One region of the Arthrobacter sp. GW822-FHT05G07 genome, then DNA from elsewhere that is predicted to be linked to it. Evidence: riboswitches for the same ligand, from Rfam matches in the RefSeq annotation. Region 1 holds a riboswitch; each other region holds the start of a gene.

The links. Region 1 has a riboswitch for S-adenosylmethionine ahead of AC1RJY_RS07525 (LLM class flavin-dependent oxidoreductase). Riboswitches for the same ligand answer to the same signal wherever they lie in the genome.
Region 2: another riboswitch for S-adenosylmethionine. It lies ahead of metX (homoserine O-acetyltransferase MetX); the one in region 1 lies ahead of AC1RJY_RS07525 (LLM class flavin-dependent oxidoreductase).
Region 3: another riboswitch for S-adenosylmethionine. It lies ahead of AC1RJY_RS08785 (DUF1737 domain-containing protein); the one in region 1 lies ahead of AC1RJY_RS07525 (LLM class flavin-dependent oxidoreductase).
Region 4: another riboswitch for S-adenosylmethionine. It lies ahead of AC1RJY_RS06165 (aminotransferase class V-fold PLP-dependent enzyme); the one in region 1 lies ahead of AC1RJY_RS07525 (LLM class flavin-dependent oxidoreductase).

The regions. Positions count from the first base shown of each region.
Region 1 covers NZ_JBXALT010000004.1:53,882-61,752, reverse strand. Annotated here, with positions in the region: gene AC1RJY_RS07540 (MFS transporter) at 1-1,168, shown strand, start outside; gene AC1RJY_RS07535 (rhodanese-like domain-containing protein) at 1,132-1,581, opposite strand; gene AC1RJY_RS07530 (LLM class flavin-dependent oxidoreductase) at 1,621-2,757, opposite strand; SAM riboswitch class IV at 2,980-3,089, shown strand; gene AC1RJY_RS07525 (LLM class flavin-dependent oxidoreductase) at 3,125-4,222, shown strand; gene AC1RJY_RS07520 (NtaA/DmoA family FMN-dependent monooxygenase) at 4,272-5,687, shown strand; gene AC1RJY_RS07515 (ABC transporter substrate-binding protein) at 5,684-7,321, shown strand; gene AC1RJY_RS07510 (ABC transporter permease) at 7,329-7,871, shown strand, end outside.
Region 2 covers NZ_JBXALT010000001.1:48,189-56,059, reverse strand. Annotated here, with positions in the region: gene AC1RJY_RS00285 (DeoR/GlpR family DNA-binding transcription regulator) at 1-15, shown strand, start outside; gene AC1RJY_RS00280 (histidine phosphatase family protein) at 39-719, opposite strand; gene AC1RJY_RS00275 (CPBP family intramembrane glutamic endopeptidase) at 808-1,581, shown strand; gene AC1RJY_RS00270 (VOC family protein) at 1,703-2,341, opposite strand; gene AC1RJY_RS00265 (bifunctional o-acetylhomoserine/o-acetylserine sulfhydrylase) at 2,544-3,884, shown strand; SAM riboswitch class IV at 4,047-4,163, shown strand; gene metX (homoserine O-acetyltransferase MetX) at 4,179-5,300, shown strand; gene AC1RJY_RS00255 (hypothetical protein) at 5,324-5,713, opposite strand; gene AC1RJY_RS00250 (winged helix DNA-binding domain-containing protein) at 5,794-6,969, opposite strand; gene AC1RJY_RS00245 (SGNH/GDSL hydrolase family protein) at 6,999-7,841, opposite strand.
Region 3 covers NZ_JBXALT010000004.1:306,435-314,305, reverse strand. Annotated here, with positions in the region: gene AC1RJY_RS08810 (UDP-N-acetylglucosamine 1-carboxyvinyltransferase) at 27-1,550, shown strand; gene AC1RJY_RS08805 (glutamate--cysteine ligase 2) at 1,739-2,929, shown strand; gene AC1RJY_RS08800 (hypothetical protein) at 2,926-3,537, opposite strand; gene AC1RJY_RS08795 (O-succinylhomoserine sulfhydrylase) at 3,548-4,756, opposite strand; gene AC1RJY_RS08790 (rhodanese-like domain-containing protein) at 4,757-5,167, opposite strand; gene AC1RJY_RS08785 (DUF1737 domain-containing protein) at 5,164-5,430, opposite strand; SAM riboswitch class IV at 5,444-5,555, opposite strand; gene AC1RJY_RS08780 (SulP family inorganic anion transporter) at 5,642-7,249, opposite strand; gene AC1RJY_RS08775 (NtaA/DmoA family FMN-dependent monooxygenase) at 7,498-7,871, shown strand, end outside.
Region 4 covers NZ_JBXALT010000003.1:220,859-228,729, reverse strand. Annotated here, with positions in the region: gene aroA (3-phosphoshikimate 1-carboxyvinyltransferase) at 1-368, shown strand, start outside; gene rsgA (ribosome small subunit-dependent GTPase A) at 371-1,486, shown strand; gene hisN (histidinol-phosphatase) at 1,542-2,354, shown strand; SAM riboswitch class IV at 2,535-2,648, shown strand; gene AC1RJY_RS06165 (aminotransferase class V-fold PLP-dependent enzyme) at 2,680-4,089, shown strand; gene AC1RJY_RS06160 (class I SAM-dependent methyltransferase) at 4,175-4,999, shown strand; gene AC1RJY_RS06155 (metal-dependent transcriptional regulator) at 5,009-5,722, shown strand; gene AC1RJY_RS06150 (MFS transporter) at 5,741-7,195, opposite strand; gene AC1RJY_RS06145 (hypothetical protein) at 7,227-7,601, shown strand; gene AC1RJY_RS06140 (S1C family serine protease) at 7,627-7,871, opposite strand, start outside.

The DNA of each region.
Region 1 (7,871 bases):
CCTGCAGGACATCTATTCGGGACACGACCGTGCGAAAGCACTTGGCGCCTACGCTGCCGCTGGCGGGTCCGCGGCGGTATGCGGACCGCTGATCGGCGGACTTGTCTTGTCCCTGGGCGACCCCGAGATCGGATGGAGGATCCTGTTCCTCGCGAATGTTCCGCTGGTGCTAATCCTCGTGCCGCTTGCGTTCAGGCTCCTGCCACGTCCGGCCAAGCGGCTGGAAAACAGCAAGCCCTCAATAGACGTCCTGGGCGCCTTGTTGCTCGGCGGTGTGGTGATCGCTTCCCTCATCCCAACGATTTACGGTGCGGGCATCATCGCCGTGACGTCGTTGGCGGTCGGTACGGGAGCCCTCCTGGCCTTCGCCGGCTGGGAGATCCTCTACCACCGGAGCGGCCGAACCCCGTTGCTTAGTGCCTCGTTGGTGAAATCCAGGGGTTACGCCTTGGGCACGGTGGTGGCGCTCTGCCAGTTCGGCGTCGGCGCCGGAATGGCCGCGGTGACCGCTTTCTACTTCCTCTCCGGGACAGGGATGGCGCCGTTGGCGGCCGCGGCCATCCTCGCGCCGCAAGCCGCCGGGATGCTGCTGGCGTCCAGTTTCAGTTGGCGTTTCGTAGCCCGGTACGGGCGTGCCGGAATCGTCTTCGCGCTCGTGGGCAGCTTGGCTTGCCTAATTGCCAAGGACCTTTTCGTGCAAAGGCTCGACGGCGGGACAGCGGCTCTCGCGGTAGCTGCTGTCGGGCTTGCCCAGGGTGTAGCCACCGGACTGGTGGTCGCCCCGAACCAGACACTCACGCTTGCGCACGCACCTGCCTGCACCGCCGGAGTGGCGGCGGGTTTCTACCAACTCAGCCAACGATTCGCGGCGGCAATGTGTTCAGCCGCGGCCGCAGGCATGTTCCTGCAAGCCCAGGGAGCGGCCACCGGCCAGGCTTCAAGGGACGCTTTCCACCAAGGCATCGTGATGTGCTGTGTCCTGCTGGGCGTCGCCTTGCTCGCCGGCGGACTCGACTGGTTCCGCGAGGCGCGGGACCGCAGAAACGCAAGTGCCGCCGTCGTGACTTCCGGGATGGAAGCCCCGACGGCGGCGGCAGTACTTACGCCGGAACGTCCGACGGCGGGAGGTGCTCAGCGTTCGGAGGCCACCGAACCAGTGGACGCCTGAGCTGCGGGAGCCGGCGGGGCCGTCGGCCCGGTGGTGGGGACGCCGGCGTCGCGGAGTGCCGGGAAGCCGCCGTCCACGTGGACCGCGTTGGCGTAGCCGAGCACCTTGAGCTTCTGCGCGACGGGACGTGAGCCGTTCACGGAGCCGCAGAACACCACGATCTTCTGGTCCGTCCCGCTGACTTGGGCCAGGCGGTGGGCGGATTCCGGGCTGAAGTCTTCCTCCACATGCTCGCGGTTGACCACCACAGCACCGGGGACTGCGCCGGTGCTGGCGCGGCCGCCTTCGCTGCGGACATCGATCAGGAGGGCGCCTTCTTCGATGAGTTTGGCGGCGGCTTCGGCGGTAATCAGCTGGGTGTCTTCTTGTACCGCTTCCTGGACTGATTCCTGAACTGTGGTTTCGATGGACATGGTGCTCCCTCTGTAGGTGGTGGTTGGAAAATCGGAAAGCTAGAGACCCCAGGCCTCGGCGAGCAGTTGGTAGGAGTTCTGCCGGTCGGCGGGGTCGTGGGCAATGGTGGTGATGAGCAGTTCCTGGGCTCCGGTGGCGCGTTGCAGCGTGCGCAGCTTGGCGCTGACTTGGTGGGGGTCGCCCACCAGTCTGGTGTCCACGCGGTCTTTGATCAGTTCCTGGGCTTCCGCTTCCAAAGGAAGATCCAGGGCATCGTCCGGCGAGGGGTAGGGGATGGCACCCTGGCCGCTGCGGATACCGTAAACCCACTGGGCGTAGCCGCGGGCGAGTCGCTGTGCTTGGTGTTCGTCCGGGGCCACCAACACGTCTGCCGAGACGATCACGTGCGGTTCCTGCAAGGTATCGGACGGTTCGAAGTGTGCGCGGTACTCGGCGATGGAGTCCAGCACGCCCGCGGGTGCAACGTGGTAGTTCGCACCGAAGGGAAGGCCCAGTTTTCCCGCTAGCCGTGCGCTTGGCCCGGCTGTTGAGCCGTGGACCCAGAACTGCGGCGCCTGTCCCAGAGCCGGGGTAGCCGTGACTTCCTCGCCGTGCTTCGTTCGGTAGTCGCCGGTGAAGAACCCGATGATGTCCTGGACGTCGTTCTCGAAGTTGTCCGTATCCCCGGGGAAGCGGCCCAGCAGTTCACCCTGCAACCGGAACTTCCTGGGCAGGACAGCGCCGAAGATGGGTCGTGGTGAAGGGATCAGCAAACCGTCAACCACGCGATCGCTGACGGCTTCCGCAGCGGGAACCACTCCGGGTGCCGGTTCGCTGGGCGACTTGGGCGGACCTGAGCGACCAAAGCCCAGGTCCAGGCGGTCAGGGAATACTGCCGCGAGCGTTCCGATGCTCTCTGCGATCTGAAGCGGCCTGTAGTTCCCCAGTAGCGTGGCCGCGGTCCCTACACGGATGGTCTTGGTGGCCGATGCCACCAAACCGGCAAGGATGTGCGGAGCAGAGCCAGCAACGCCGGTATTGAGGTGGTGCTCGGCCAACCAGTAGCGCGAGTAGCCGGAAGCCTCGGCAGCAGCCGCGAGGTCAAGCGTGCTGCGCAGTGCCTCGCCGGGGGTCTGCCCGGCCGACACCGGGCTGAGGTCAAGGACGGACAGGGGAGTAACTGAAGGCTTCGGCATGGCACGACACTACGGAGCCCGGCGCAGAGCCCAAAGCCGATCCGTCACCCCGCTCAACCGGACTAAATCCAGCGAAATCCGGCGAAACGGACCGTCACAAGAGCGCCTTCTCCGGCCCGAAAATGACGAATCTGGCAGCCCGTTGACGCGGTATTTCCCGCCTTGACGCCGCAAGTCCAGCGGTTTGTACATTCCTTGGACAGCCTCCTAGATTCAAGTCCAGGTCAAGAGTCAGCATGCCAAGGACCGGCTCGTGCTGCGGCAACCCTCAGGCATTAAGTGGCGGGGTGCTCCGGAAACAGACCAGGCCGCACATGCGGCAAGTGAATGTCGTCCCGGCCGCCGCGCGGCTCTGAAAGAGAGAATCATGCCTTCCACTCCTGTACCTGAATTCCGCTCCCGCGTCATCGCATTGGAGCTCGACGGCGATGGCGCCCACCCAGCGTCGTGGCGCAAGGCCCACCATGATCCGCAGGCACTATTGGGGGGCCCACGGATCCGTGAAACTGTCCAAGCAGCGGACATCGCCGGTTTCCATGTGGCAACGTTCAAGGACACCCGCGTTGTGGATCCTGGAAGCACCGGGATTGCGGGCCGTTTGGACGCGATCCAGCGGGCGGCCTTTGCAGCAGCGATCACCCGGTCCATCGGTCTTGTCCCTGAGGCCGGAACGCTCTTCACCGAACCGTTCCATGTGGCTACGCAGTTGGCCAGCCTGGACTACTCCTCGCTGGGCAGGGCAGGGTGGCTGGTCAACGCGGACAACCTTGAAGAGGAAGCCCGATCGGTGGGCCGAGCACCGTTGCCTGCAGGAGAAAACACCAGCGAAGCCGCAGACGCCGTGCAGGCGAGCCGCCGGCTGTGGGACTCCTGGGAAGACGACGCGGTGATCCGTGACGTCTCCACCGGCCGCTACATTGACCGGGACAAGCTGCACCACGCCGACTTCGAAGGTGAACGCTTCTCCGTCAAGGGACCGTCCATCATCCCGCGCCCCTTGCAAGGCCAGGTGGTGGTGTTCGCGCCCGCTGAGCTGCTTCCCGCCGTCGAAGCTGACGTTGCCCTGATCACCGCGGAAACCCCGGACGCCCTCGCAAAGGCAGCCCAAGCGGCAGCCACGGCCGGCGCTCCACGGACACTCGTGGAGCTGGACGTCATCCTCGATTCCCGTGGACAAGCCGCGGAGGACCGCCTGGCCGAGCTGGACTCGTACGAAGAGTGGACGGGCGGTGCCCGCTACGTGGGCAGCGCGGAAGGGCTGGTGGAATTGCTCACCACGCTGTTCGCAGCAGCCGACGGCGTCCGCCTCAAGCCAGCGGTACTGGACGTGGACCTCCCCGAACTGGCCAACAAGGTCCTGCCCGAACTGCGCCGCACCGGGCTGGTGGTACCGCCGGCCCCGGGACGCACGTTGCGGGAAACCTTCGGACTTCCCCGTCCCGCGAACCGCTTCGCCGCGGCCTGACCATCGCCCGCCGCCAAGAGCCCACGAGCCAGACATAGAGAGCAGAACCATGACCCATCATCACCGCATCGCAGGCAACGGCCAGATCCAGTTCGGTGTCTTCTTCCAAGGCGTTAACCACACCACCGTATGGAAGGACGCGCAGAGCGGCTCGCAAACTGACTTCGAATCATTCCGCCGGGTAGCCCAGACAGCTGAACGCGGCCTCTTCTCCGCCTTCTTCCTCGGAGAGGGACTGCGCCTTAGGGAACACCTGGGCCGGATCCACGATCTCGACGTCGTCGGCCGTCCCGACGCCCAGACCGCACTCGCCGCGCTCGCAGCCGTCACCACCAGCATCGGTCTGGTGGCCACGCAAAACACCACATACAACGATCCCGCGGACCTTGCCCACCGCTTGGCCAGCCTGGACCTACTGTCCGGCGGCCGTGCGGCATGGAACATCGTCACTACGGACAACGCATGGACCGGTGCCAACTTCAGGCGCGGCGGGTTTCTCCAGCACGAGGACCGCTACACCCGGGCCGAAGCGTTCGTTCAGACGGCCAAGGCTATTTGGGATTCCTGGGCCGACGGTGCAATCGCCGGGTCCCGGAATGATCCGCGCTGGCTCCGCGAGGACGCCATCAGCACGGTCAAGCGCCACGACGAGAGTTTCGACGTCGAAATCACCGGGCGCTTGCCGCGTTCCAGCCAGCAGCACCCGGTCCTGTTCCAGGCAGGCGACTCACCGGACGGCCGCGACTTCGCTGTTCGAAACGCCGATGTGATCTTCTCTGCGCACCCGGAACTGGAAGACGCCAAGGAATTCCGGGACGACATCGTGGCCCGCACCCTCAAGGCCGGCCGCCCGGCGGATGACGTGAAGATCTTTCCGGGCCAGGAGTTTATCCTCGGTGCCACAGCGGCAGAAGCTGAGGAGAAACACCAGTGGGTCCGGTCCCTGCAGGTGGGCCCTGAGACGGCCATCGCCTACTTGGAACAGTTCTGGGGACGAACCCTGACCGAATACGACCCCGACGGTCCGCTGCCGGACATCGACCCGATTGTGGACGTCACCAACCCCACCCGCGGCAACGCCTTCCACGGGAAGAGCGCCAAGGACCTCGCTGCCCAGTGGCGAGCTGACGCCAAGGAAAACGGCCAGTCGATCCGCCAGTTCGTCGCTGCCCGCTCCCGGCTCAATGGCCGTGGCCTGGTGGGATCCTACGACGATATTGCGGACAAACTCGCCGAATACGCCCACGCCGGCGCCGTTGACGGCTTCAACATCACTCCGTGGATCGTTCCGGGCGGCCTGGACGACATCGTCAACGAACTGGTTCCGCGGCTGCAGGACCGCGGCGTCTACCGCACCGAATACGAAGGCACCAACCTCCGCGAAAACCTCGGCCTCCGCGCCCCGCTGACCCGCCGCGGATCACTCACCAGCACCCAACTCACTGAAAGCGAAGAAGTCGCATGAGCGTCCCCAACCATCCCGCAGACCGCAAGCTGCGGAAACCTGCCGCCGTCGTCTCCGTCCTGGGAGCCGTTGCGCTCCTCGCCTCAGCTTGCGCCGGAGGGGCCGACGCCGGCACTCAGCAAAGTGCCGACGCCACGCCGGTCTCGGGTGGCAACCTGAACTTCGCCGTGTCCGTGGACCGTGGCTGCATCGACCCGCAGCAGGTGGGAAACAACGATGCGATCGCGATTGCCCGCCAGACGGTGGCCTCGTTGACGTCGCAGGATCCGAAGACGGGCGAGATCGTCCCGTGGCTTGCGGAGAAGTTCGAAACCAACACCAATGCCACGAGCTTCACGTTCACACTCCGCAGCGGTGCGACCTTCGCCGACGGGACCGCGATTGATGCTGCCTCGGTGAAGACCAACTTCGAGGCCATCAAGGCACTCGGTGCCAAAGCAACACTTGGGTCCACGTACCTGAGCGACGTCAGCGCCATCACCGTGAAGGACCCGCAGACCGTGGTGGTGGACTTCTCCAAGCCGAACGCGCAGTTCCTCCAAGCGACGTCCACGTTCACGCTCGGCCTGTTGTCCCCGGCGTCTGCCACTCTCTCCGAGGCGGACCGTTGCGCCGGAAAGTTCTCCGGCTCCGGCCCGTTCAGCGTAAAGAGCTACACCGTGGACAAGGAAGCCGTCTTGGAACGCAGGGCCGGCTACAACTGGCCCGCCGCCACCAACAGCAACAAGGGCGAGGCGTATCTGGACACTGTGACCTTCAAGATCATTCCGGAGGCGGGAAACCGCACGGGCAGCCTGCAGTCCGGGCAGATAGACGCCACGGCAGCGATCTCCGCAGCTGACATCACCCTGTTCAACGGCAACGGCTTCTGGAACGAAACCCGCGCCAACCCGGGTGTCGTCTACAACCTGTACGCCAACCAGTCCACCCCGAAGCTCAAGGAAACGGCTGTTCGCCAAGCCATTTCCAAGGCCATCAACCGGGAGGAAATCACCAAGACCTTGCTGACGGAAGCGGACCAGCCGGCTAAGGGTGTTCTCTCCCACACAACGCCGTACTTCAAGGATTACAGCGAGCTGCTCAAGCACGATCCTGTCGGCGCCAAGAAGCTCCTGGACGATGCCGGCTGGAAAGAGGGCGCAGAGGGCATCCGCGAAAAGAACGGTGAAAAGCTTTCCTTCAAGGTCACCTACTGGCAGTCGCCCAAGGAAGTCCTGGAACTCGTCCAGCAGCAGCTCAAAGTGATTGGCGTGGACCTGCAGCTGAAGTTCACCACCATCGCGGACGTTACGGCTGCCCAGGCCGACAAGAGCTATGACTTCTCCTACGGCAACCTGACCCGCAGCGACCCGGATGTCCTTCGGACGGTGTTTGCCTCCACCACAGCCCGTGGCGGAAGCAACTTGCGCGAGAAGCTGCCCGTGGACGACGTCCTGGGCGAGCAGGCCGCGGCGCTGGACAAGGACGCACGCCAGAAGCTGGTGGACCAAGCACAGGAAATCCTGATCAAGGACGCCCACTCCATCCCGCTGTATGAACTGTCCACCACCATCTCCGCCAGCGAGCACGTCAAGGGCCTCACCTTTGAAGCCTCCAGCCGCCTGGACTTCTACGACGCCTGGCTGAGCAAGTAGGAATCCCATGATCCGCTACATCGGCCAACGGTTGCTGCAGGGCGCCTTCGTCCTCTGGGCCGCCTACACAGTGTCCTTCCTCATCCTGTACTTGCTGCCCGGCGACGCCGTGAGCATCATGGCCAGCGGCGACGAACAGAACGCGGTGGATCCGGCACTCGTGGAGAAGCTGCGGGCTGAGTACGGCTTGGACAGGCCTATCCACGAGCAGTACTTCGTAGCCCTGTTCAAGGCGCTCCAGCTGGACTTCGGGCTCTCCATCAAAAATGGTGTCCCTGCAACCCAGACGGTGGCCGAAGTCCTGCCTGAAACCATCAAGTTGGCTATGGCGGGCTTCGCCCTGGCGGTTCTCCTGGGCAGTGCCCTGGCAGTGGTTGCGGCGTTCAGCCGCGACCGCTGGATCCGCCACGCTTTCTCTTCCCTGCCGCCCTTGGGTATCGCGGTGCCCACCTTCTGGATTGGCCTCCTTTTGCTGCAGTTCTTTTCGTTCAGATTGAGGCTGTTCCCGGCGATAGGGAACGACGGCGGCGAGAGCCTGGTGCTTCCGGCC
Region 2 (7,871 bases), on a different contig from region 1:
GCACCTGCCGGCTAGGATTTTGGGCCGCTGACCACTCTCTAGAAGCGCATCCTTGGTGCGTGCAGCACCGAGTCGTCTACCTCCCTGGGCACCCACTGGCTGAACGGTACATCCAGGCTGTACTGGCCGTCGTCGTTCTTGATCAAGGTGCGCAGCTCGGCGTTGTCAGGGTTATTCAGCGATTCAAAGTACTCCACTGTCCAGTGGAACCAGCGCATGCAGAACAGGCGCATGGTCAGCCCGTGCGTCACCAGGAGCGTGTTCGGAGCGTACGTGGGCTTTTGCCAGTGCCGATACAGGGTCTCCATGAAGGATGACACCCGGTCGTAAACATCTGAGCCGGACTCGCCCTCGCGGAATCGGTAGAAGAAGTGCCCGTAGAGGTTGCGCAGTTCCTTTTGGTCCTCGATCTCCCCGGCGATCTGAAAGTTCGCCCAGTCCTGCTCGCGAAGCCTGGGTTCCTCAATGACCCGCTCGATCAGCGGCCCCAAGTTCATGGCTTCCAAGGTCTGGTAAGCGCGCAAATAGGGGGACACGTACACGCAAACCTGCTCGCCATCGAGCTTCCTGCGCAGGTCCTCCCCGGCGATCCGTGCCTGCTCCACACCGCTATCCGTCAGCGGGATCCGGTAGTCCGGCACACGGTTGTAGATGGACGTGTCGGCATTCGCGGCTGACTGGCCGTGCCGGATCATGAAGATTCTCTCAGGGGCACCCATCCCACCAAGCATAGGTGGCCGCCATGCGTGGTCCGGCGAGGTGTGCGCTTCCCGGCAAAGTGGCAGGTAGTGAGGGCAAGATAGGTACATGTTCCTTGCTTCCCGCCGCCGGCTGCGCGCCGAAGTACTTATTGTGCTGGGCCTGTCCTTGGGCCAGTCAGCCGTCTACTCCGTAGTGCAGCTCTTGGACAAGATGACGCGTGCTCCCTTGGCTGATGCCACATCAACCTTGAACAGGTCCCAAAGCGCTCGCGAGTACTTCGATCTCACATACCAGTTGCTGGATATTGTGTTCGCACTGGTGCCCGTGGCCCTGGTGTTCTACTTCCTGTCCACGTATGCCCCCGGAGGTCGGGAAGGCGGGGGCGCTTCGGCGTTCGCCCGGCTTGGGTTCAACTTCGCCCGGCCCGGTAAGGACCTACTGCAAGGCGTGGGACTGGCTGCAGCGATTGGCATTCCCTCGCTCGGCTTGTACGCGGCCGGTCGGGCGCTGGGAATTACAACAGCCATTGTGCCCAGCGGCCTGGATGCCTACTGGTGGACCGTGCCCGTACTGATTCTCTCGGCCATGCGCCACGCGGTCGTGGAAGAAGTGATCGTGGTGGGGTACCTCATGGACCGCTTCGGTAAGTTCGGGTGGAGCATGCCGGTGGCCATTGTGGTCAGTGCCGTGCTGCGGGGGAGCTACCACCTGTACCAGGGCTTTGGGCCGTTCATCGGGAATGTGGTCATGGGCCTGGTGTTCGCATGGATTTATACAAAGACCAAGCGGGTCATGCCCTTGGTGATTGCCCACGCATTGCTGGACATCGTGGCGTTTGTTGGATTCAGCCTGTTCGGCAAGGCAATGGGCCTCGGCTGATGGCGTTAAAAATATTCGGCCGCCATCGGTGGGTGACGTCATTGGCACCCGCTGATGGCGGCCGAAGTTCAACCCGGACATGATGGACCGGGGCCGGGACAAGCCCGGATGGATGGAGCGGTCAGATGGTGACGGCTCCGGTAGCGGTTTCGAAAGTGACAGCCAGGATGCCGGGGGTGCCGTGCGGTGCCATCCACTGGACTGCGACATCCTCAAGCGGCTTTTCCACCGGCTCGCCCAACCACTCGGTGACGCGTTCAGCCGAGCCCGCAATGGTGAGGCTGGACATCTTGACGTCGCTTTCGTAGATCCTGGACGGGTGCAGTGAGGGGTCGCCCTCCCACTTGAGCAGGTACGGTACCTGGGGATCGGCGATCAGGCCGAGGATTCCGATTTGCTGCCACACCAATTCGCGGCCGTCAGGGAACTTGCGGTTGCCCGGAACAGCGGAGCGGCCAAGGCGGTCTTCGAAGGGGGCGAGGTCGTCAACGGCGACGCACCAGCCCATCCATCCGCCCCCTGCAGCCGAACGGGCGCGGACGGCCTGGCCAAAGGGTGCTTTGTCGGAAGCGGGGTGGTCCAGGACCTCCACCACTTCCAGGTACTTGTTATCCGCAAGGGGAATGATCATGTTCCGGGTACCGAAGCGCGGGTGCACTCCGCCCCGGACAGCGTCCACTCCCAATGCCGCGGAAATTCGTTCGGTAGTGGCCAAAAGGCCATCTCGTTCACAGGCGTAAGAGACGTGATCCATGCGCATGGCTTCATCTTGGCACTTTGTGATCAGGGTCTCAGCTAAGTCAAGCCTAACTAAGGTGGGATGTACGTAACTTTCGCTATGAGCGTCATGGAAGGACGCTAAGAGACCTGTAGATTCCACCGGCGTCATAAAGCTGTCTTAGCTTCCGGACAGTTCCTAGACTGGCCCCAGCTCACACCGCACCACATTGCCTGCCAAACCCATGCGTTACGAACAGGAGAACCCGATGTCCCAAGGATGGTCTTTCGAAACCCGCCAGATCCATGCAGGCCAGGAGCCTGACGCCGCCACCGGAGCTCGCTCGCTTCCGATCTACCAGACCACGTCCTTCGTGTTCCCCAGTGCCGAGAGTGCTGCCAACCGCTTCGCGTTGGCGGAGCTTGCACCCATCTACACCCGGATCGGCAACCCGACGCAGGATGTTGTGGAGCAGCGGGTCGCGAGCCTTGAAGGTGGCCTAGGGGCACTTCTGCTCAGCTCCGGACAGGCCGCGGAGACGTTCGCCATCCTGAACATCGCTGAGGCCGGGGACCACATCGTGGCGAGCCCCAGCCTGTACGGCGGCACGTACAACCTGCTGGCGCACACGCTGAAGAAGTTCGGAATTGCGGTCACCTTCGTGGAGGACCCCGACAATCTGGAGCAGTGGCGTGACGCCGTCCAGCCGAACACCAAGCTGTTCTTCGGCGAGGTTGTGTCCAACCCCCGCCAGGACGTGCTGGACATTGAGGGCATCGCCCGCACCGCTCACGAGGCCGGTGTGCCCCTGATCGTCGACAACACCCTGTCAACGCCCTACCTTATTCGTCCCATCGAGTGGGGCGCGGACATCGTGGTTCACTCGGCCACCAAATACCTGGGTGGTCACGGTTCAGCAATCGCCGGTGTGATTGTGGACTCCGGCAACTTCGACTTCGGCAAGGACCCGGAGCGCTTCCCTGGGTTCAATACCCCGGACCCCAGCTACAACGGACTGGTCTATGCCCGGGATCTCGGCAAGGACGGCGCCCTGGGCGCCAACCTCTCCTACATCCTCAAGGCCCGCGTCCAGTTGCTTCGCGATCTCGGCTCCGCCGTGTCTCCGTTCAACGCCTTCCTCATTGCCCAGGGTTTGGAGACCTTGAGCCTGCGCGTGGAGCGTCACGTTGCCAACGCCACCAAGGTGGCCGAATGGCTGGAAAGCCACGACGACGTCGAGTCGGTCGCCTATGCGGGCCTGCCATCCAGCCCGTGGTACAGCCGGGGCCGGAAATACGGCCCCAAGGGCACGGGCGCCATTGTTGCCTTCAACATCAAGGGCGGCGTAGAAGCGGGCAAGCGCTTTGTGGACGGACTGGAGCTGCACTCGCACGTTGCCAACATCGGTGACGTCCGCTCGCTGGTCATCCACCCGGCGTCCACTACGCACAGTCAGTTGACGGTGGAGCAGCAGGTGGCTGCAGGCGTCAACCCCGGCCTGGTGCGGTTGTCCGTGGGCATCGAGAACGTGGATGACATCATCGCCGACCTCGAAGCCGGCTTCCGGGCTGCCAAGGGCGCCTAACGCTGCGGTTCAAAGTCTCAGCCCGACTGCCGCCCGCGTCGACGATTATTCGCCGGGCGGCAGTTCAGGGTGCTCATTCGTGAACGAAGGCACCCCAAACCGTCACACTGTTGTCACATTCTTCGCCAGAACCGCCCTGTATTTCCTAGACTCTTCGTATTAGGTCATGAGTGCCAGCACACAGCCCCGGCTTGCTGGCCGGCAACCCTCCTCCGCGGTGGGGTGCCCCGGGTGAAGACCTGGCCTGTTCGCACGCAAGGCGACGGGCAAGCGCGAGGTTAAGGTGTCAAAGGAATGACCATTACTGCTACAGCCCTTCCAAAATCCGGAGAAGAAGACGGAATCGTCAAGTACGCCGGCATAGGGCCGCTGGAACTTGAAGCCGGCGGATTCCTTCCCGACGTTGTCCTTGCGTACGAGACCTGGGGGCAGCTGAACTCCGACGCATCCAATGCCGTACTCGTCCAGCACGCGCTCACGGGCAGTACACACGTAGCCCGCGGCGCCACGGATGAAGAAGGCTGGTGGGAGCAACTTGTTGGACCAGGTGCCACCATCGACACCAACAAGTTCTTCGTCATCTCCATCAACATCGTGGGCGGCTGTTACGGCAGCACCGGCCCATCATCAGCAGCACCCGATGGCAAGCCCTGGGGTTCTCGTTTCCCGTTGGTCACTCTGCGCGACAGCACGGTGGCTGAGTCACGCCTTGCCGATGCTTTGGGCATCGACTCCTGGCACGCCGTGTTGGGTGGGTCGATGGGCGGCGCCCGTGCGCTCGAGTGGGCCGTGACGTTCCCCGAGCGGGTGGAGCGCTGCGCCGTGATCTCGGTGGGCGCCTACAGCACGGCCGAGCAGATTGCCTTCGCGCAGGCCCAAACCCTGGCCATCCGGCAGGACCCGAACTTCAATCACGGCGACTACTACGGTGGTACCGCGCCTGAGCATGGTTTGGCGTTGGCCCGACGTATCGCCCACATCACTTACCGCTCAGCGTTGGAGTTGGACTTCCGCTTCGGCCGGCAAGCCCAGCACCAGGAGACGCCGCTGACAGCTGCTGTGCTGGGGGAGCGCGGGCGCTACCAAGTGGAAAGCTACCTGGACCACCAGGGGACAAAGCTGGTCCGCCGTTTCGATGCCAACAGCTACATCGCCATTACCGAGGCCTTGATGTCCCATGACGTCACTCGTGGTCGCGGCACGTTGGAAGCGGCATTGTCGCGCACCAAGGCTGAGTTCTTTGTGGCGGCCGTGGACAGCGACAGGCTCTACTTCCCGGCACAGTCGCGGGAACTCGCCGCGGCACTCCCGGGAGACGTATCGGTCCACCTCATTGAGGCGCCGATTGGACACGATGGCTTCCTCACCGAGATCGGCCAGCTCTCGGCGCAGCTCCGCGAAGCCTTCTTCGGCTAAGCCAGGCTCACGTTCAGGGTGGCCTAGCCGTTCATGATGTCGCCGCGCTGCTTCATGTAATCCTCCATGGCGATCTCGCCGTTGCTGAACTTCGCATCCAGCTCGGCCAGCTTGCGCGCACGGTAGCCTTGCGGCTGCGAGCTTCCCGTTGCGGGAAACGGCGTGGGGGACGAAGAGTTCGACGGCGGCCCGGCCTGCGGTGTCTCATCCGCGGGGCGTACGACGATCGGCTCCGACGGGTACCCGGGGTAATTCTGCGGCGGGTACCCCGGGCCCGGCAGATTCTGCGGCGGGTACCCGGGGCCGCGGAACGTGTCATTCTGGATCCGACGCGCCCGGGAGCGGTTGTACATGCGGATGCCGAGTGGAATCAGCCACGAGCAGACGATGATCCAGAAGATCAGATTGTTCACAGTGCAGGCCTCCTAGGTCTCATCCCAGCTTAGTCCTGCCACCTGGACGCGGCCCGTCTCCCGGAACCAGCCCGGCTAATTCACACCAGCGTGGTCTCCATGCCCAAGAACCGGCCGTAACGATCCGCCTCGGCCTCCAAGGCGTCTTGTTCTTCCGCCGTTGCCGGCCGGTTCATTCGGACATCGAGTTCGCAGGTCATGCCGGAGAAACTGTGGCGCCACCATCCGGCCAACCTGCCGTTCAGCAGGACCACGTGCATGGGTCCGTTGTCCTCGGGGAAGTATGGCGCCGTTCCACCAAGGAAGTGCCGGGACTGTGAGTAGCCCATCACGTATTCGTCGTAGCACTGAATGAGGTCCAGGCGGGGGAGCCCGGGGTCCTCCATCGCTGAAGGATCGTCGCCGTTGGTGAGAGCCTCCGCTTCCTCAGAGGCCAGATAGAACTCCAGACCATCGAAGTGAACGGTGCCCAGGCTCCCGGGGGAGATCTCCTCAGACACGCCGATCCCCCGCTTCACGTCTTTCATGGTCAGCCCGGACCACACGGCACAGTCCTTGATCGTGGCGGGTCCCCGGCTGGTGAAGTACCGGAGTGCCAACTGTCCAAGGGCCTGTTCGCGGGCTTCGGCAGTCAGCGGTGACAGAACCGAACCGGGAACGCGTTCCTCGAACAGGGCATATGTCTGTTTCAGGGCACCTCCGGCGGAGCGGACGGGGGAGCCACTCACCAGTATCCGGCTGATTTCCGCGTGCATGAGGTGGTAGATGAACCCCAGGCCCTTTCCGGGGAAGCCTGCTTGTTCCAAGACTTCGGCGAGTTCCTCGCGCGTCTTGTGGGCTCCTCCGGCCACGGCAGCGGCCAGGATCCGGCCACTCTTTGCAGCAGCCCCCTCATCGATTCCCGTCTGACGGTACATGCCTTTGTTGCCCTGGTGGAGGCGATCTGCGGACAATCCCATCAGCCAGCCAAGATCGTCCCGATGCACAAAGTGCCAGGTGGGCCGGAGGATGTGGGTCCGCAGGATGACCCCGTCGGATACAGCCTGCTCAACGTCTGCGGCCGTGACCATCGGTGAAGTGCTGGCGGAGCTTCTCTGAGCAAGGGTCCATCTGGCATAGGGGAATTCTTGCGACTGCACGGCCAGGAGGTTCCGGACCACGTCCCCGGGATTTCCGGCAAAGGGGGCCCGCAACTGCTGCCTCCGTAGCCGTGTCCGCCTGATAGTCTCCGCGGACAGGGAGCTGTCACCCGGCACGGCGGACCTCGCAGTGAAGAAGCGTCACGTCAGCTGCGCGGCACCAGGGTGCCGGTAGAGCCGAAGACAGGTCCCGGCGTCGGACGCTTTGGCGTGATGCCGTCGCCTGAGGACCGGTGCCGAAGCCGCCGGATGACCCAGGGGACAAAGTACTCACGAGCCCACACGAGGTCCGATGAGCGGGCTTCGCGCCATGTACGCGGCGGAAGGGCCTTGGGCATCAGGGGCTCGAGCGTGTGTTGGACGTTCAGTGCCTCCAGGACCATCATGGCGATGGTGTGATGGCCCAGCGGCGAGAAGTGCAGGCGGTCCGCGTCCCACATCTGGGTATCAGCCAGCTGCCGCAGGGACCACATGTCGGCGATGATGGCGTCGTGGCGGGCGGCCACCGTACGGAGGTTTTCGTTGTAGATGGCAACTTTGCCGCGGATACGCCCCAAGACCGACGCGGCAGTATCCGGACCGTTGAAGAGCACCACGGTGGCGCCGCCGGAGCCCAGCTGCGCCACCGCGGCATCGAGCTTTTCGGCCAACAGATCGGGATCGCCGCCGGGGCGGATGAGGTCGTTGCCGCCGGCCGAAATGGACACGAGGTCCGGCTGCAATTCCAGGCAGGGCGTCACCTGTTCATCGATGATTTGCTGCAGCAGCCTGCCACGGATAGCGAGGTTGGCATAGGCGAAGTCTTCCTGTCCGCGGCTCAGCTCCTCAGCGACCCGGTCAGCCCAACCTCGGTGACCACCCGGGTTCCGGGGCTCGGGGTCGCCGATGCCCTCCGTGAACGAGTCACCCAGTGCCACGTAACGGCTCCAAGGATGCTTTTGAACGGACTCGCCCGGCTTCAGTAAAGGATTGTTCTCACTCACGCTCATATCCTGCACCGTGACGGCGACCCTACGCCA
Region 3 (7,871 bases), 250 kb from region 1:
TAACTCATTTGTGATATTTTTTGCTTATGACGCAACCGACCGCAGAACATGTAGGCCTCCTGCTCCGCGACGCCCGCGGCGAAAAAGGCTGGACGCAGGGGCAGTTGGCTACTGAGCTCGGCACCAGCCAGAGCGCAATTGCCCGGATGGAACAGGGCAAACAAAACCTGAGCCTCCGGATGATCGAGCGCCTCGAAGCCATTTTCGGCCGCTCAATAGTCAAGGTCGGTAAGCCCCAAATGACACACCTCCGCGTGGAGGGCGGCCGGACCCTCTCCGGCGAAGTTGATGTCAACAGCAGCAAGAACGCCGGTGTCGCGCTCCTGTGTGCGAGCCTGATCAACCGTGGAACCACCACGCTGCGCCGACTTGCACGGATTGAGGAAGTCAACAGGATTGTTGAGGTCCTGACGTCCATTGGCATGGAATGCACGTGGCTCAACGGAAGCGACCTCCGTCTGCGCCGCCCGGACGTCCTGGATCTCGAGTCCATGGACGTGGACGCCGCCCGGCGTACCCGCAGCGTCATCATGCTGCTCGGGCCGCTCTTGGACGAAACCAGCGAATACCTGCTGCCCTACGCGGGTGGCTGCGATCTCGGAACGCGCACGGTGGAGCCGCACATGCAGGCTCTTCGCCAGTTCGGCCTTGAAGTGGAGGCGAAGTCCGGCTTCTACTCCGTGACTGCGCCTCCCGCTGATGGGCACGACCGGTCCTTCGTCCTGACCGAACGCGGCGACACCGTCACTGAGAATGCCATCATGGCCGCTGCTCACCGTGAAGGCACCACCATCATCCGCAATGCCAGCCCCAATTACATGGTGCAGGATCTCTGCTTCTACCTGCAGGGCCTGGGCGTGGACATTGACGGCGTCGGAACCACCACGCTGAAGATCACCGGACGCTCAGCCATTGATGTTGACATCGAGTACTTCCCGTCCGAAGACCCCATCGAGGCGATGAGCCTCATCACTGCGGGAATCGTGACCAACTCCGAGGTCACCATCCGCAGGGTTCCCATCGAGTTCATGGAAATTGAACTCGCCACCCTGGAACAGATGGGCCAGAACCTCGAGATTTCCGGCGAATACATGGCACGCAACGGACGTACCCGGCTGGTGGACGTAACAACCAAGCCATCCGAGCTGCGTGCCCCGCAGGACAAGATCCACCCGATGCCGTTCCCGGGCCTGAACATCGACAACCTGCCCTTCTTTGCAGTGATTGCAGGCAACGCCGAGGGCCAGACCATGATCCACGACTGGGTCTATGAGAACCGTGCCATTTACTTGACGGAGCTCAACAAGCTGGGCGCCCAGGTGCAGCTGCTGGATCCGCACCGGATCTACGTCAACGGGCCCACCAAGTGGCGTGCGGCGGAAATCGGCTGCCCGCCCGCCCTGCGTCCCGCGGCCTGCCTGCTCCTGGCAATGTTGGCTGCCCGGGGAACCTCCGAGCTTCGCAACATTTACGTGATCGAACGTGGCTATGAGGACCTCGCCGAGCGCCTGAACACCATCGGCGCGAAGATCGAGTACTTCCAGGACTGACGATTGCGCCTCGTGCGGGATCCCTTGCGCACCCTTTCGCGCCGGACGCGCCCTTAGGTGCTTTTCGGCGCACCCGTTTCCGCCATCCGCGCCAGGTAACTCTGGTGCAGATGGCGGGAAGGGGTGCGAATCGTCGAGGACAGCACCGCAGCCCTGTCTTCGTTCGGCCTCCTGACGCAGAATGGAGCATGCGGACTTTCGGGGTTGAGGAAGAGCTGCTCATCGTCGATCCTGTGACGGGCGAGCCCCTCGCCCTCGCGGACGCGTTGCTGGCAGGCCAGGATGAACCCACGTCTGGCCTCAGCCACGAACTCAAGCTGGAGCAGATCGAAACCCAAACCCGCCCGTGCCACAGCTACGGGGAGCTCCTGCAGCAGATCCGCCGCGGACGGGCCATGGCCAACCAGGCCGCCCGTCAGCACGGAGCACGGGTAGCTGCGATCGCCACGTCTCCACTGGCCTCCAACACCCACACCACCCCGGACCCCCGGTATGCCGCGATGTTGGATCGCTTCGGCATCATTGCCACAGAGCAGCTGACGTGCGGATTCCACGTGCACACCTCGGTGGAGTCGCCCGAGGAAGGCGTGGTGGTGCTGGACCACATCCGGGACAAGCTCGCAGTCCTGACGGCCCTCACCGCCAATTCGCCTTACTGGCGGGGGCTTCCCACGGGTTTCGACAGCTACCGCACCCAGGCCTGGAACCGCTGGCCCACATCCGGCCCTTCATCCGTATTTGGTTCGCTGACTGCCTATCGACGCATCGTGAAGCGTCTTCTGGAAACGGGCGTGATCATGGACGAAGGCATGATCTACTTCGACGCACGCATCTCCCGTAACCACCCCACCGTGGAGGTCCGCGTCGCCGATGTCTGCCTCCGGGCCGAGGACGCCGCACTGATGGCCGTGCTGGTGCGGGCTTTGGTAGAGACTGCTTCCTTGGAAATGCTCGACGGCGTCGAACCCACCGCGGTGCCAACGGCCCTCCTGCGAATGGCGAGCTGGCAGGCCAGCAATTCGGGTTTGCGCGGAGACCTCCTGGACTTCGGAGACTTCCTACCGCAACCAGCAGCGGATGTCGTGTGGGCGCTGGTTGACTATCTGAGCCCCGTACTGGACGACCAAGGTGAGTTGGAGCTCGTCAAAGCAGGGATTTCGGACGTACTGGACCGGGGCAACGGCGCCCACGAGCAACGGGAAACCGCGGTGCGCTACAACAAAAGGCAGCACGACGGTCAAACCCAGCTGGGGAGTCCGCCCACCAACGAAGCCTTGGCCGCCGTCGTCGGGCATGCTGCGAAGGTGACTGTGCGCGGTGCTGCCGCCGATGCTCATAAGGATCCGGCGCCCATGCTGACCCGGGTCAGGCGACCTTAGGCCTCACGTTCTTCCGGCTGCTCCCACGCGAACAGGTAAGCGCCCGCGAGTCCCTCAATCAGGTAGAAAGCGAACGGCGGAATGTCCTTCTTGGCCACGAGGATGGCCCCGTAGATGGGCGCGGAGGCCGCAGCCGTAACCCCGATCCATCGTTTGACAGGCAAGGATAGAAGGCTCCCGCCGAGCGCGGCCAACGCCACAACATGCAGCCCGGAATAGGCCAGGAACGGCGCGTTGGATCCACGGCGGTAGGCGAACCCCTCAATATCGGAAGCCCGCCGGGCAAGACTGGAAACGAAGAGCGGGGCGCCGGCAAGCAGTGCGGCTGCAGCGCCATTAGCCCATTTCTTCGCCTTCCTGTGTGAGGTGCCCGAGTCCGGAATGGAACGGGCGAAGGCTGCGAATCCCACAGGCACTGCAACTGTTCCTGCCGCGGTAAGGTGCTGCCCTGTGATCCAGCCGCGTTGGCCGGCTTGCAGCATGCGGAGGCGCTCGGCGTCGTCGGGGGTGATGTAGACGCGTGAGACCGGCGAGATTCCGACGAACCACACCACCGTGCCGGCAACAATTACTGCTCCGGCACGGCGATACGGATGGTTCCCGCTCATGGCAGCAAGATTAGACCTGTTTGAGGGCCTTCTCCAGATCCAAGATAAGGTCGCCCACATCTTCAAGTCCCACGGACAGTCGCACCACACCATCAGAAAGCCCGATGGCCGCGCGGCCCTCCGGCCCCATGGCCCGGTGGGTGGTGGTTGCCGGATGCGTGATGAGGGACTTGGAGTCGCCCAGGTTGTTGGAAATGTCGATCACGCTGAGGCCATCAAGCAACGCAAAGGCTGCCTCCTTGGCTGACCGACCGGCTGAAGGCGAGAGTTCAAACGTCAGCACCGTACCGCCGGCCTTCATCTGCTTCGCGGCGAGCTGGTACTGGGGGTGCGACTTCAGCAGCGGGTACTTGACCCAGCTGATGGCAGGCTGCTGCTCCAGCCACTCGGCGATCTTCAAAGCGGACGCGGAGCTGTGGTTCACGCGCAGCCCGATGGTCTCCAAGCCCTTGGTCAACACCCAGGCGTTGAACGCGGACAGCGAAGGGCCGGTGTGCCGCATAAGCTGCTTGACCGGGCCGTCGATGAATTCCTTGGTGCCCAGGATTGCGCCGCCAAGGACGCGCCCTTGGCCGTCGATGTGTTTGGTGCCGGAATAGACGATCACGTCGGCGCCCAGCTCACCGCAGCGTTGCAGCAGCGGAGTGGCAAAGACATTGTCGACCACGACAGTCGCCCCGGCGGCATGCGCCAGTTCGCTGACTGCAGCGATATCGACGATCTCCTGCATCGGGTTGGACGGCGACTCGAAGAACACCGCGGTGGTGGGTTCGGAGAGGGCTTCACGCCACTGCTCCAGATCCGGGCCGTCCACGAATACCGTCTCCACGCCCCAGCGCGGCAGGATCTCATTGAGGATCACGAAGCAGGAGCCAAACAGGGAGCGGGCGGCAACCACGCGGTCGCCGGCAGCCAGCAGGGCACCCAAAGCGGTGAAGACAGCGGACATGCCGGACGCCGTCGCAAAGCACGCTTCGGTTCCTTCAAGCAGCCGCAGCCGCTCCTGGAACGTGGCCACGGACGGGTTGCCGTAGCGGGAGTAGACGAAGCGTTCGTCCTCACCGGTAAAGGCTCGCTCTGCGGCGGCTGCGGACTCGTAAACGAACCCGGAGTTCAGGAAAACGGGCTCGGACGTTTCCTGGAAATTGGTACGGTCAAGGCCACCGCGGACGGCTTGGGTGTCAGGGCTCCAGCCAGCGGCGTCGGGATTGAAAGTCACTTACTCGGTCCCCAAATTCGTCGGCAGGCCACGGTTCTTCCACCCGTTAACGGTGCGTTCGCCGTAGCGGTCCGGTTCGCCTTCAAAGCCCTCAAGGACGTTGTAGGCAGTGAAGCCGGCCTGGGTTGCGGCGATTGCGGCCGAGATGGAGCGCTGGCCGGAACGGCACAGGAACACCAGCTCAACGCCGTCGTCTTCGGGTGCCTGCTGCTGCAGATCCTCGATGAAACGGGAGTTGGGAATGCCGCCGGCCAAATTCCACTGGATGAACAGGGGGTCGTTCTCGGTGGCTTTGGTATCGGGGATGCCGATGTGGGCCCATTCGCCCTCGGTGCGGACGTCCACCAGGATGGCGCCCTCTTGAAGCTTGGCCCACGCGTCCTGCGGGGTCAGATCACCTGCGTAGCTCATGCGTGGCCCTCAAATGCTTCTTCGTCGTCGTAGTTTTCCAGCTGATCGACGGCGTTGGCTACCGCAGCATCCGCACTGGCGATCGCGGCAGGGAGGACAACGGCTTGGGCAACGATCACGTCGGTGCCGTTGAACGTGGCGGCCGGGCTGCCATGAAGCACGTAACCTTCTGCGAGCGAGTTGTGGATGCGCTCGCAAAAATCACGGGTATCCGGGCCTGTAATCAGGCGGTAGGAGAGTTTTTCTTCAGTGGGTTCAGGCATTGCTGGTGCTCCTCAGTCACGCTTGCAGTACGAGTTGTCGATACGCCGAGTAGTCACCTGAGGCACCCCGCCGGAGAGAGGGTTGCCGACCAGCAAGTCAGGGCTTTGCGCTGGTGCTCATTACTCAAGAAAAACGTAACATCCACGGGCATCGGGCCGCACTTGCGGGCTGTTGCGGGGCCGTCATGTTGCGTAATCGGCGGCTCATCCCTTATTCGTTTTTCAGCGCACGCACTGCCGCGCCCACCGTTGGGAAGAAGTGGTCGGGCGTAAAGCGGGCCGCTGTGCCCAAATGGATCAACTTGTCTTTCACAGGTCCCTTCAGTTCGGCGAACACCAGGTCCACGCCTTTGCTTGCCAGCCATTCATCCAAAGTGACGAGGTCGTCCAGCGCCGTAGTGTCGATCCCGGTGATGGGCTCCGCGGCGAGGATGACGTGGGTAATGGCATCTGTTGTCTCATCCGGTGCCTCGTCAAGTTGCTCCCGGACAAAGGCCGCCAGTACCTGCCCATTACCGAAGAACAGCGGCGCATCGAAGCGGAGGATGAGAAGTCCCGGGATGCGTTCACCATCGGGGTGCCGCTCAAGGTCGTGATAGCCAGGGAGCCCTTCTTCAGCACCGAGTTCTGTCCGGTACGGATCCCAGGCCCTCCGCACGAAGTCCAAAAGCGCCAACGCAATGGCCACCACGATTCCCTGCAGTACCCCAACGGTGAGGACGCCCAGGAACGCGGCCAGCATCACCACAGATTCGCTGCGGCTCAGGCTGAGGAGCCGCTTCACGCCGGCCGGGTCCGCGAGGGCAATGGCTGCGGCGATGACGACGGCGGCCAACGTTGCGGAGGGCAGGTACTCGGTCACTCCGGGAGCCAGCAGCATGAAGGCCAGCACCAGCACGGAACCCACCACGCCGGTCATCTGGGATTTGGCACCAGCATCCACGGCCACCGGGGTTCTGGAGGTACTGCCGGAGATCGGGAATCCGCCCAGCAGTCCGGTGGCCGCGTTGGCTGCCCCGAGCGCCGCCATTTCCCTGTTTCCCGAGACCTTCTTCCCTTCCTTGGCCGCCAATGTTTGGGATAGGACGCCGGTGTCCGCGAAGGCCATGAGGGCGATCCCTGCCGCAGCGGGAAGCAGCGTGAGAGCATCAGCCCAGCCGATGCCCCCGAGTGCGGGCATCGGGAGGCCCTGCGGCAGGACTCCGGTGACCTTCACGTCGTCGTTCAGGCCCCAAACCGCCGTAACAACGCAAGAGCCGACCACCGCCAGCAGGACGCCGGGTACCTTCCACTTCAGCAGCCGCGGGATCCAAATGAGGGCAAGGGAACCGCTACCCAGCAGCAGGGCGGTGACATTGACGTCACCGCCGAGCACCCCGGTGGTGACCTTCGCGAGCTTCTCCCAGATGTCGCCGTCGGCCTCTATCCCGAAGAACGCCGGTAGCTGCGACAGCAGCACCAGTAACGCAATTCCGTTCAGGTATCCGAGCCGGATGGGTTTGGACAGCAGGCCGGTAATGGTTCCCAGTTTCAGGGCAGAACCGGCCAGCATGATCACCCCGATCAGCACAGCCAACAGCCCGGCCAATGCCACCGATTTTTCGCTGCTGCCAGCTGCCAGCGGCACAATGGCGGCGGCGATCATGGGGGCTAGGGCTGAGTCGGGTCCGAGGACCAGGATGCGGGAAGGCCCCACAATGGCGTAAACCAGCAACGGGACCACCGTTGCGTACAGTCCGGTGACGGGAGGAAGGCCGGCCGCCTGCGCATAGGCCATGCCGGCTGGCACCAGTAAGGCGAACAACGCAGCGCCCGCCACGATGTCATGCCGCAGCCATTCGCGCTTGTATCCCTTGAGCGCCCAGACGCCCGAAAGCCGGTCCTTGGCGGAGGTGCGGGGGGGGGGAACTCATACAGCGATCATTCCCGACCCATGCTGTTTGCGGAACAAGGAGCCCGCCGTATGTGGAAAATTCGAACGCTCATGAGTCCCACCCAAATGTGACGCCCCGGGAGCATAATTGACGCAGTACGACCCCCTGTAACTTCGCATGAAATCAGGTCGCGGTGAACGGACAGAGCAGTTCTACACTCAAGCCCATGCTGCACTTTGGATGGTTTGTGGGCCACGGTTTCGGAGTCCAAGGCTGGGGCACTCCTGGTTACGGCTTGGGCTACGACTGGAAGAAACCCGCCCTGTACCAGGAAGCCGTGCGCGCTTTTGAGCGATCCGGGCTGGACCTGTTCATCATCGAGGATTCCCTCACTGTTCCGGACACGTATGGCGGTACGGCTGAGGTCTCATTGGCCCACGCGTCTTTCGCGCCAAAGCATGATCCGTTGGCGCTGGTTCCGTACCTTCTCTCCGCCACGGAGCACCTGGGGATCGTGCCCACGGTCAGCGCTTCCTTCTACCCTCCCTTCACCGCCGCCAGGCTTCT
Region 4 (7,871 bases), on a different contig from region 1:
GCGAGCTGGCACCTACTGTTGCCGCGCTGTGCGCGTTGGCCACCGGGACCTCCCGGTTAACCGGCATTGCCCACCTCCGCGGGCACGAAACTGACCGGCTTGCCGCCCTTGTAGCCGAGATCAACGGCCTCGGAGGCGACGCGGAAGAGACCGCCGATGGCTTGGTGATCCGGCCGGCGACCCTTCACGGGGGCGTGGTCCACAGCTATGCCGACCACCGCATGGCTACTGCCGGCGCGATCCTTGGTCTCGCCGTCGAAGGCGTACAGGTTGAGGACATCGCCACGACGTCCAAGACCATGCCGGAATTCCCACAGATGTGGGCGGCCATGCTGCAGCCAACCGATGCCGATGAGGCCAGTAACTGATCATGGGCCGTGACGCACGTTCCTGGGACGAATCCGACGTCCGGATCCGTCCCAGCAAAAAAGGATCCAGGCCCCGCACCAAGGATCGCCCCAGCCACGATGACGCCGTGATAGGCAGGATCATCACCGTGGACCGCGGGCGCTACAGGGCTATTGTGGGCGAAGATTCCGCACATGAGCGCATCGTGATTGCAGCCCGCGCCCGTGAACTGCGGCGCAATCCCGTTGTCCCTGGCGACTTCGTCGCTTTGGTGGGTGACGTCTCCGGGTCCCCCGACACTCTGGCGCGCCTGGTGCGGGTGGAAGAGCGGAAGACGCTCCTTCGCCGCAGCGCGGATGATACGGACCCCATCGAACGAGTGGTTGTAGCCAATGCCGATCAGCTCGTTGTGGTTGTTGCGGCGGCCAACCCGGAACCACGTACTGGATTTATTGACCGTGCTTTGGTTGCAGCATACGACGCCGGCATCGAGCCGTTGCTGCTTATCACCAAGGCGGACGTCAAGGATCCGGCGGAGCTCCTTGCCAATTACCTGAGCTTGGACTTTCCCGTGATCATCAGCCGTACGGCTGACTCCGAGGCCGGCGGCATCGATGCCCGCTCGGATGATGGACTCTCAGCCCGGCTGGACAAGGACGCCGTCTCCCAGCTCCGCTCACATCTGGGTGGCAAAGTCACCGTCATGCTCGGCCACTCAGGTGTAGGCAAATCCACCATGGTCAATGCACTGACGGGGGCAGAGCGCGCCACTGGCGGCGTCAACGCGGTGACGGGCCGTGGCCGGCACACGTCATCCTCGGCTTTGGCGCTGAAGCTGGACGATGCCCCGTCCGGCAGCTGGATCATCGATACTCCCGGCATACGCTCCTTCGGCTTGGCGCATGTGGACCCGGACCGGATCCTCCATTCCTTCCCGGACCTTGAGCCCGGCACGGAAACCTGCGACCGCGGCTGCAAGCACGGTGCCACCGCCACCAATTGCGGGCTTGATGCATGGGTGAACGATGGCCATGCAGGCCCATCAGGAGTGGCGCGGCTGGCCTCCCTGCGCCGCTTGCTGGGTGCAGACCCACGACTCGAAGCGAAAGAGACCAAGGAACTGGGCACCGTCAACTGATCGTTACCGGCTTCACGTCCCCAATGAGGCGAACGATTCAGGATAGTTTGGTGGCATGACCCATCCCGTTTCCACGTACAACGATGACCTGCGCCTTGCCCATGTCCTCGCTGACTCAGTCGATGCCCAGACCATGGATCGCTTCAAAGCGCTGGACCTCAAGATCGAAACCAAGCCCGACCTCACGCCTGTCACTGACGCTGACAAGGCCGCTGAGGAAGCAATCCGCGGTCAGCTGTCCCGCTCGCGCCCACGTGATGCGGTCCTGGGCGAGGAGTTCGGCAGCAGCGGCCACGGCTCGCGCCGCTGGATCATCGACCCCATCGACGGAACCAAGAACTTCGTCCGGGGTGTTCCGGTGTGGGCAACGTTGATCGCCCTCGTGGACGAAGGCGAACCCGTCGTGGGCGTCGTGAGCGCCCCCGCGTTGGGCAAACGCTGGTGGGCTGCCAAGGACATGGGTGCCTACATGGGGCGGTCCCTCGCCTCGGCCACCCGCCTCAAAGTTTCCAACGTCTCCAGCCTGGCAGACGCCTCCATGTCCTACTCAAGCCTTTCGGGCTGGAAGGAACGGGGCAACCTTGACGAGTTCCTGGACCTCACCGAAGACGTCTGGCGCACGCGTGCCTATGGTGACTTCTGGTCGTACTGTCTCGTGGCCGAGGGCGCAGTGGACATCGCCTGCGAGCCTGAGCTGAACCTTTATGACATGGCAGCACTCGTCCCCATCGTCACTGAGGCCGGCGGCCGTTTCACGTCCCTGGAAGGCGAAGACGGTCCTTTCGGCGGCAATGCACTGGCTACCAACTCGATCCTTCACTCCGAGGTCCTCAAGCGGCTCAACCCCGGCCTGGACGACCTTCTCTAAACATTTCATCGCCTTGTCCAACCAGTAGGCGACGGAATTTTCGACGGCGGCAGCCCCCTTTTGGGGGTCTCCGCCGTTTTTTATTCGACGAAGCAGGCATTTTGCCTTCCGCGTAACAAAAGGCTTAACAATCGGCAGCGGCTTTGGATGGGCCCCCGGACGTGCTCTAGCCTTTTTACAGGTCACGAGTGCCAGCGCTAAACCCCGGTTTGCTGGCCGGCAACCCTCCATTCGCGGTGGGGTGCCCCGGGTGACGACCCGGCCGGTCCGGAACGGATGCGGCAAGCGCGGATCCCCTCCGGGGGTCCCTCTTGAGTGAGGTCCCATGAGCACTGTCACGTTCGACTCAAACATCATTCCGTCCTTCGCCGCAGAAACCACAGCAGAAACAGCCCCTGCTGCACGGCCGCTGGCCGCTGTTACCGGCGCCGAGTTGCAGGCGCCCCTGATTCAGGGCGGACATGTTCGCTACGCAAACCTCGACTACGGGGCATCGGCTCCGGCGTTGACCATCGTCTCGGCGTACCTCAACGAAGTCCTTCCCTACTACGCGAGTGTCCACCGCGGCGCAGGCTACGCCTCCCAAATCAGCACGTCGGTGTACGAGAACTCCAGGAACATCGTCCGTGACTTCGTCGGTGGGCGGCCGGATGATTCTGTCATCTTCACCCGGAACACCACGGACTCCTTGAACCTGCTGGCCGGGTGCCTTCCGCAGATCGACGGCAAGCCCGCAGGCGAGGTCCTGTACCTGGATATCGAGCACCACGCCAACCTGCTTCCATGGCAGGGTGTACCGCACCGCAGCGTCGTAGCGGCCCCCACCCTGTCCGCCACACTGGACAAACTCCGCGGAGAGTTGGCTCAGGGCGGTGTCAGCCTGCTTGCGGTGACCGGAGCCTCCAACGTCACCGGCGAAATTCTTCCCATCGCAGAACTTGCTTCCCTGGCCCACGAATACGGTGCGCGGATCGTGGTGGATGCCGCCCAGCTCGCTCCGCACCGCCGGATCAATATCACCGAAGCAGACGTCGACTACATTGTCTTCTCCGGACACAAGCTCTACGCTCCCTTCGGCGCCGGCGTCGTGGTGGGCCGTCCCGACTGGCTCGACGCCGGCACTCCGCATCTGGCCGGTGGCGGCGCGGTCCGTGAAGCCCGTTTGGACTCCGTCAACTGGGCGGCCGGCCCCGCACGGCACGAGGGCGGCTCCCCCAACGTGCTGGGAGCGGCAACGCTCGCTCGCGCCACCCAGGTGCTCGCAGGCCTGGACCAGGACGCGTGGCACGCCCACGAGGCTGCCATCCGCTCGTACTTGGTGGAAGGCCTGGAGGCCATCGACGGCGTGACAGTCCACAAGATCTTCACTGACTCCTTGGACACCATCGGTGTGGTCAATTTCTCCGTCGAAGGATTCGACGCCGGATTGGTGGCCGCTTACCTGGCAGCGGAGCACGGCGTGGGCCTGCGAGATGGCCGCTTTTGCGCCCACCCGCTCCTCAAGCGCCTCGGGCTTCCCTCAGGCTCTTTGCGCGCCAGCTTCGGCGTCGGCTCCCGGTTGGAGGACGCCACCAGGCTGCTAGCAGGCATCCAAGGGCTCAAGCGCGACGGACTGGGCTGGGACTACGTGGTGGACGAGGGCCGCTGGGTTCCCGCCAATGACCACCGCAGCTACCCCGAGTGGGCGCCAAACACTCCGGGCACTGCGGGCGCAGCTCCCTGCACTGTCGACTAAGAACACAGTGAACCGGGCGTCCCGGCCGCTGCGGTAAATTCGTAGGGTACCTTTTGGCCACCCTGTGAAGGAGTTCTGCGTGTCCCTGCGTTCCCCGGGCGCCGCAAACGATGCGGCCGGCATTCCCGGACCCGCTGGCCCGCGAGGTCCCAAGCTCCACGCTGCCCGTCGGCGGGAACTCGGCCAGAGCTTCCAGGACGGCGGAGAACACTATGACCGCGTGCGCCCCGGCTATCCACTGGACTCTCTGGATTGGCTCGTTCCTCCCGGGGCGCGGTCCGCGGCCGACCTCGGTGCGGGCACAGGCAAGTTCACGGCACTCCTCATCGAACGCGGACTGGCCGTCACCGCCGTCGATCCTTCCACGGACATGCTGGAGCAATTGCGAAAGAGCTACCCCCACGTCAACGCGTTGGAGGGAACGGCAGAGGCAACCGGACTGACGGACTCAGCATTCGACGTCGTCAGCGTTGCCCAGGCCTGGCACTGGTGCGAGCCCCTCGCAGCGAGCACGGAGATCGCCCGGATCCTGCAGCCCCACGGGGTCCTGGGGTTGATCTGGAATCAATTGGACACTTCGGTTCCCTGGGTTCACCGCCTTTCACGCATCATGCATGCAGGCGATGTCCACAAGCCCGGTTTCCGGCCAGTCGTCGGTCCGGAGTTCGAAGGCCTGGAATCCCACCTGACCAGGTGGGAGGATTCCCTGACGCCGGAGGACATCATGGAATTGACCAAGTCCCGCAGCTACTATCTCCGTGCCAACGATGCCACCCGGGCGAAGGTCATGCACAACCTGGAGTGGTACCTCCACGAGCACCTCGGTCATGCCCCGGGTGAAAGCATCGGGTTGCCCTACATGACGCAAACCTGGCGGGCATTCAAAATTCAGGGCACGACGCCACGGTAGGCTTAGGGTGTGAAGACCAGTACGCCCTCCTCCTCGATTGAGGACTACGTCAAGGTCATCTACTCCTACACGGAGTGGCAGGACAAACCAATTACGTCCTCCCAGCTCGCCCAGCGCTTGGGGGTGGCCAATTCCTCGGTGTCCGAGATGGTACGCAAGCTCAAGGACCAGGGCTTGGTTGATCACCAACCCTATAGCGCCATCAGGCTGACCCCTCAAGGTATGCGGCTCGCCCTCTCCATGGTTCGCCGGCACCGGCTCATTGAGACGTACCTGGTGGAGGAACTCGGCTACAGCTGGGACGAAGTCCATGACGAAGCCGAAATGTTGGAACATGCGGTGTCCGATACGTTCATAGAGCGTATGTCTGCCAAGCTTGGCCATCCTGTCCGGGACCCGCACGGCGACCCTATTCCGTCGTCCGATGGTTCAGTCGAGTTGCCGCACGCCTACCGGATGATCGAACTGGACCAGGGCCACTCGGGCCGCATCACACGAATCAGCGACGAAAATCCGGACCTCCTGCGCTACCTTGCCTCGGAGGAGATATCCCTGGACGCACCGATCGAAGTCGTGGGCCGTAAACCCTTCGGCGGAGCCTTGGTAGTGCGCATCGGCAGCGGCGCAAAAGGCCGCGAGTTCGACCTCGCGGACGAAGTCACCTCGGCCCTCTGGGTCCAGAGCTCCGAGACGCACGAAGGGTGCGTTCTTCCGGCCCGTTAAGCCGGGGCGCCTCAGAGGTCAGCCGCGCTGCCCGGCCGCACCGCCGTCGTCGGAGGCTGTATCAGGTTCGCTGAGAGTGGTGGTCGCGACTTCCTGTACCGGGTTCCGGATTCCGACGGCGGACGCCACCGCCCCGAACAGGAACAGGCCTGCTGTCACCAGCAAGGCGTTGTAGAGACCGTCCCTGGTGAAAACCGGCCCCACAATCACCCCGGCAAAGGCGATGGAGATCAGGCCCGCAATACGGGCCACGGCGTTGTTCACGGCCGAACCAATCCCGGCTTCCTCCGAAGGGACAGCGCCCAGGATGGCGGCCGTCAGGGGCGCCACCAACGTCGCCAGGCCAAGGCCAAAGACAATCTGCCCCGGGAGCACCTGCGTCCAGTAGTTGAGCGGGTCCTGAACAGACAGCGACATCAGGAACCCCGCCCCGCACAATAAGGGGCCGATCGTCATGAACCATCTTGCCCCGTACTTGCCAGCGAGGCCGCCAAAGTACGATGCACCCAGCATCAGGATGACTGTGCCGGGAAGCAGCGCCATACCCGCCACCGTGGCGCCCATGCCGCCCACTTGCTGCAGATAGATGCCCAACACGAAGAAGCCCAGGGAAATGGCGGCATAGATGGCCAGCGTGGCGAGATTACCCCAGGCAAAGTTGCGGATACTGAAAAGTCTCAGCGGCAACATGGGTTCAGCAGTCCTGGACTCGTGAACCAGGAACAGAACCATGGCAACTACACCCACCAGAAGCGGAGCCCACACCTGGGCACTGCTCCATCCCATCCTCCCCTGTTCGATGAAGGCATACACCGGTCCTCCCAGGCCCACCATGGCCAGGAAAGCCCCCAGGTAGTCGATGCTCTTGCTCTTGTCCCTCGTGGCATCGGACGCCCGGAGACCGGCAAGCATGGGCCAAATGGCAACCGCGGGTATGACGTTGATGAAGAAGATGACCCGCCAGGACAGAAGATCCACGGCCACACCACCGATGAGCGGACCCACAATGGCCGCGGCGCTTGTCCAGCCGGACCATTGCCCAATGGCCTTCGACTGCGCCGGGCCTGAGAACGACGAGATGATCATGGCAAGCGAACTCGGAACCAGGAGGGCGCCAGCGATCCCTTGGAGCGCCCGCGAAACCACCAGCACTTCTCCGGTCCATGCCAGCCCGCACATGACCGAGGTCAGCGCGAAACCGGCGAGGCCCCATTCAAGAATCCTTGCCCTGCCGAAATGGTCGGATAATGAGCCGGCCACCAGGATCAACGCCCCCAAGGTGAGCAAGTACGCGTCCACCACCCATTGCTGAATGACCAGGCCGCCACCCAGTTCACGCCCGATCGCCGGAAGTGCGAGATTCACCACAAATCCATCAAGGATCGCGATGAACGAAGCCACAATCGCCACCACAAGTACGCGCTTTTGGAGCGGAGTTCTCGGCAGGAGGGCCGCTGCGTCAGTCATGTGCACAGCCTACGCCGGGGAAGTCCCGTATCGTTGAATGGTGATTAGCAGACGTGATACCGCCTTGGCCCTTGATATTTCGATGGAAATGGCCCAACGCCACGGCATTCCGTCCCGCCTCTCAGAGGCCGAGCTCAGGGAGATGCAGGACAACCCCCCGGCGTGGCTGGTACAGTCCCGGGCCAACCGCACCGGCAAGCGACCCGTCTGGGTCCATCTGACATGCGCTGTGTGCGGCTACTCCGAAGCCGTTCGCCCCAAGAAATGGTGGCCGGACTTCTCCTTCGTCTTTTGCGGCACCCACCGAAACAACGAACTTCCCGAACTCTTCCTCGGCGACGTACGCAGCGAATACGAGGGCGTCGGAAGCCGTTTCATCGGCGTGGTGGACGTTCGTGAGGACCAAGGCTAGACAGGGAGCCTCAGCCGGCAAACACCTAGGCCGGCTGACTCATTTCGGATGGCACGGCTGTGATCTTCAGGGCCTTGCCTTCGCGGAGCACCGTCAAGGGGAAAGGCTCGCCGATAGCCTCGGCAAACAGCAACTTCTGCAGGCTTTCAGCGCTGGAAACCGCACGGTCCTGCGCACGCAACACCACGTCCCCCGGTTGAAGTCCGGACAACTCCGCAGGCGAGCCCGGAATGACCTCCACCACCCGCAGACCCTCCTTCTGGCCGGTCC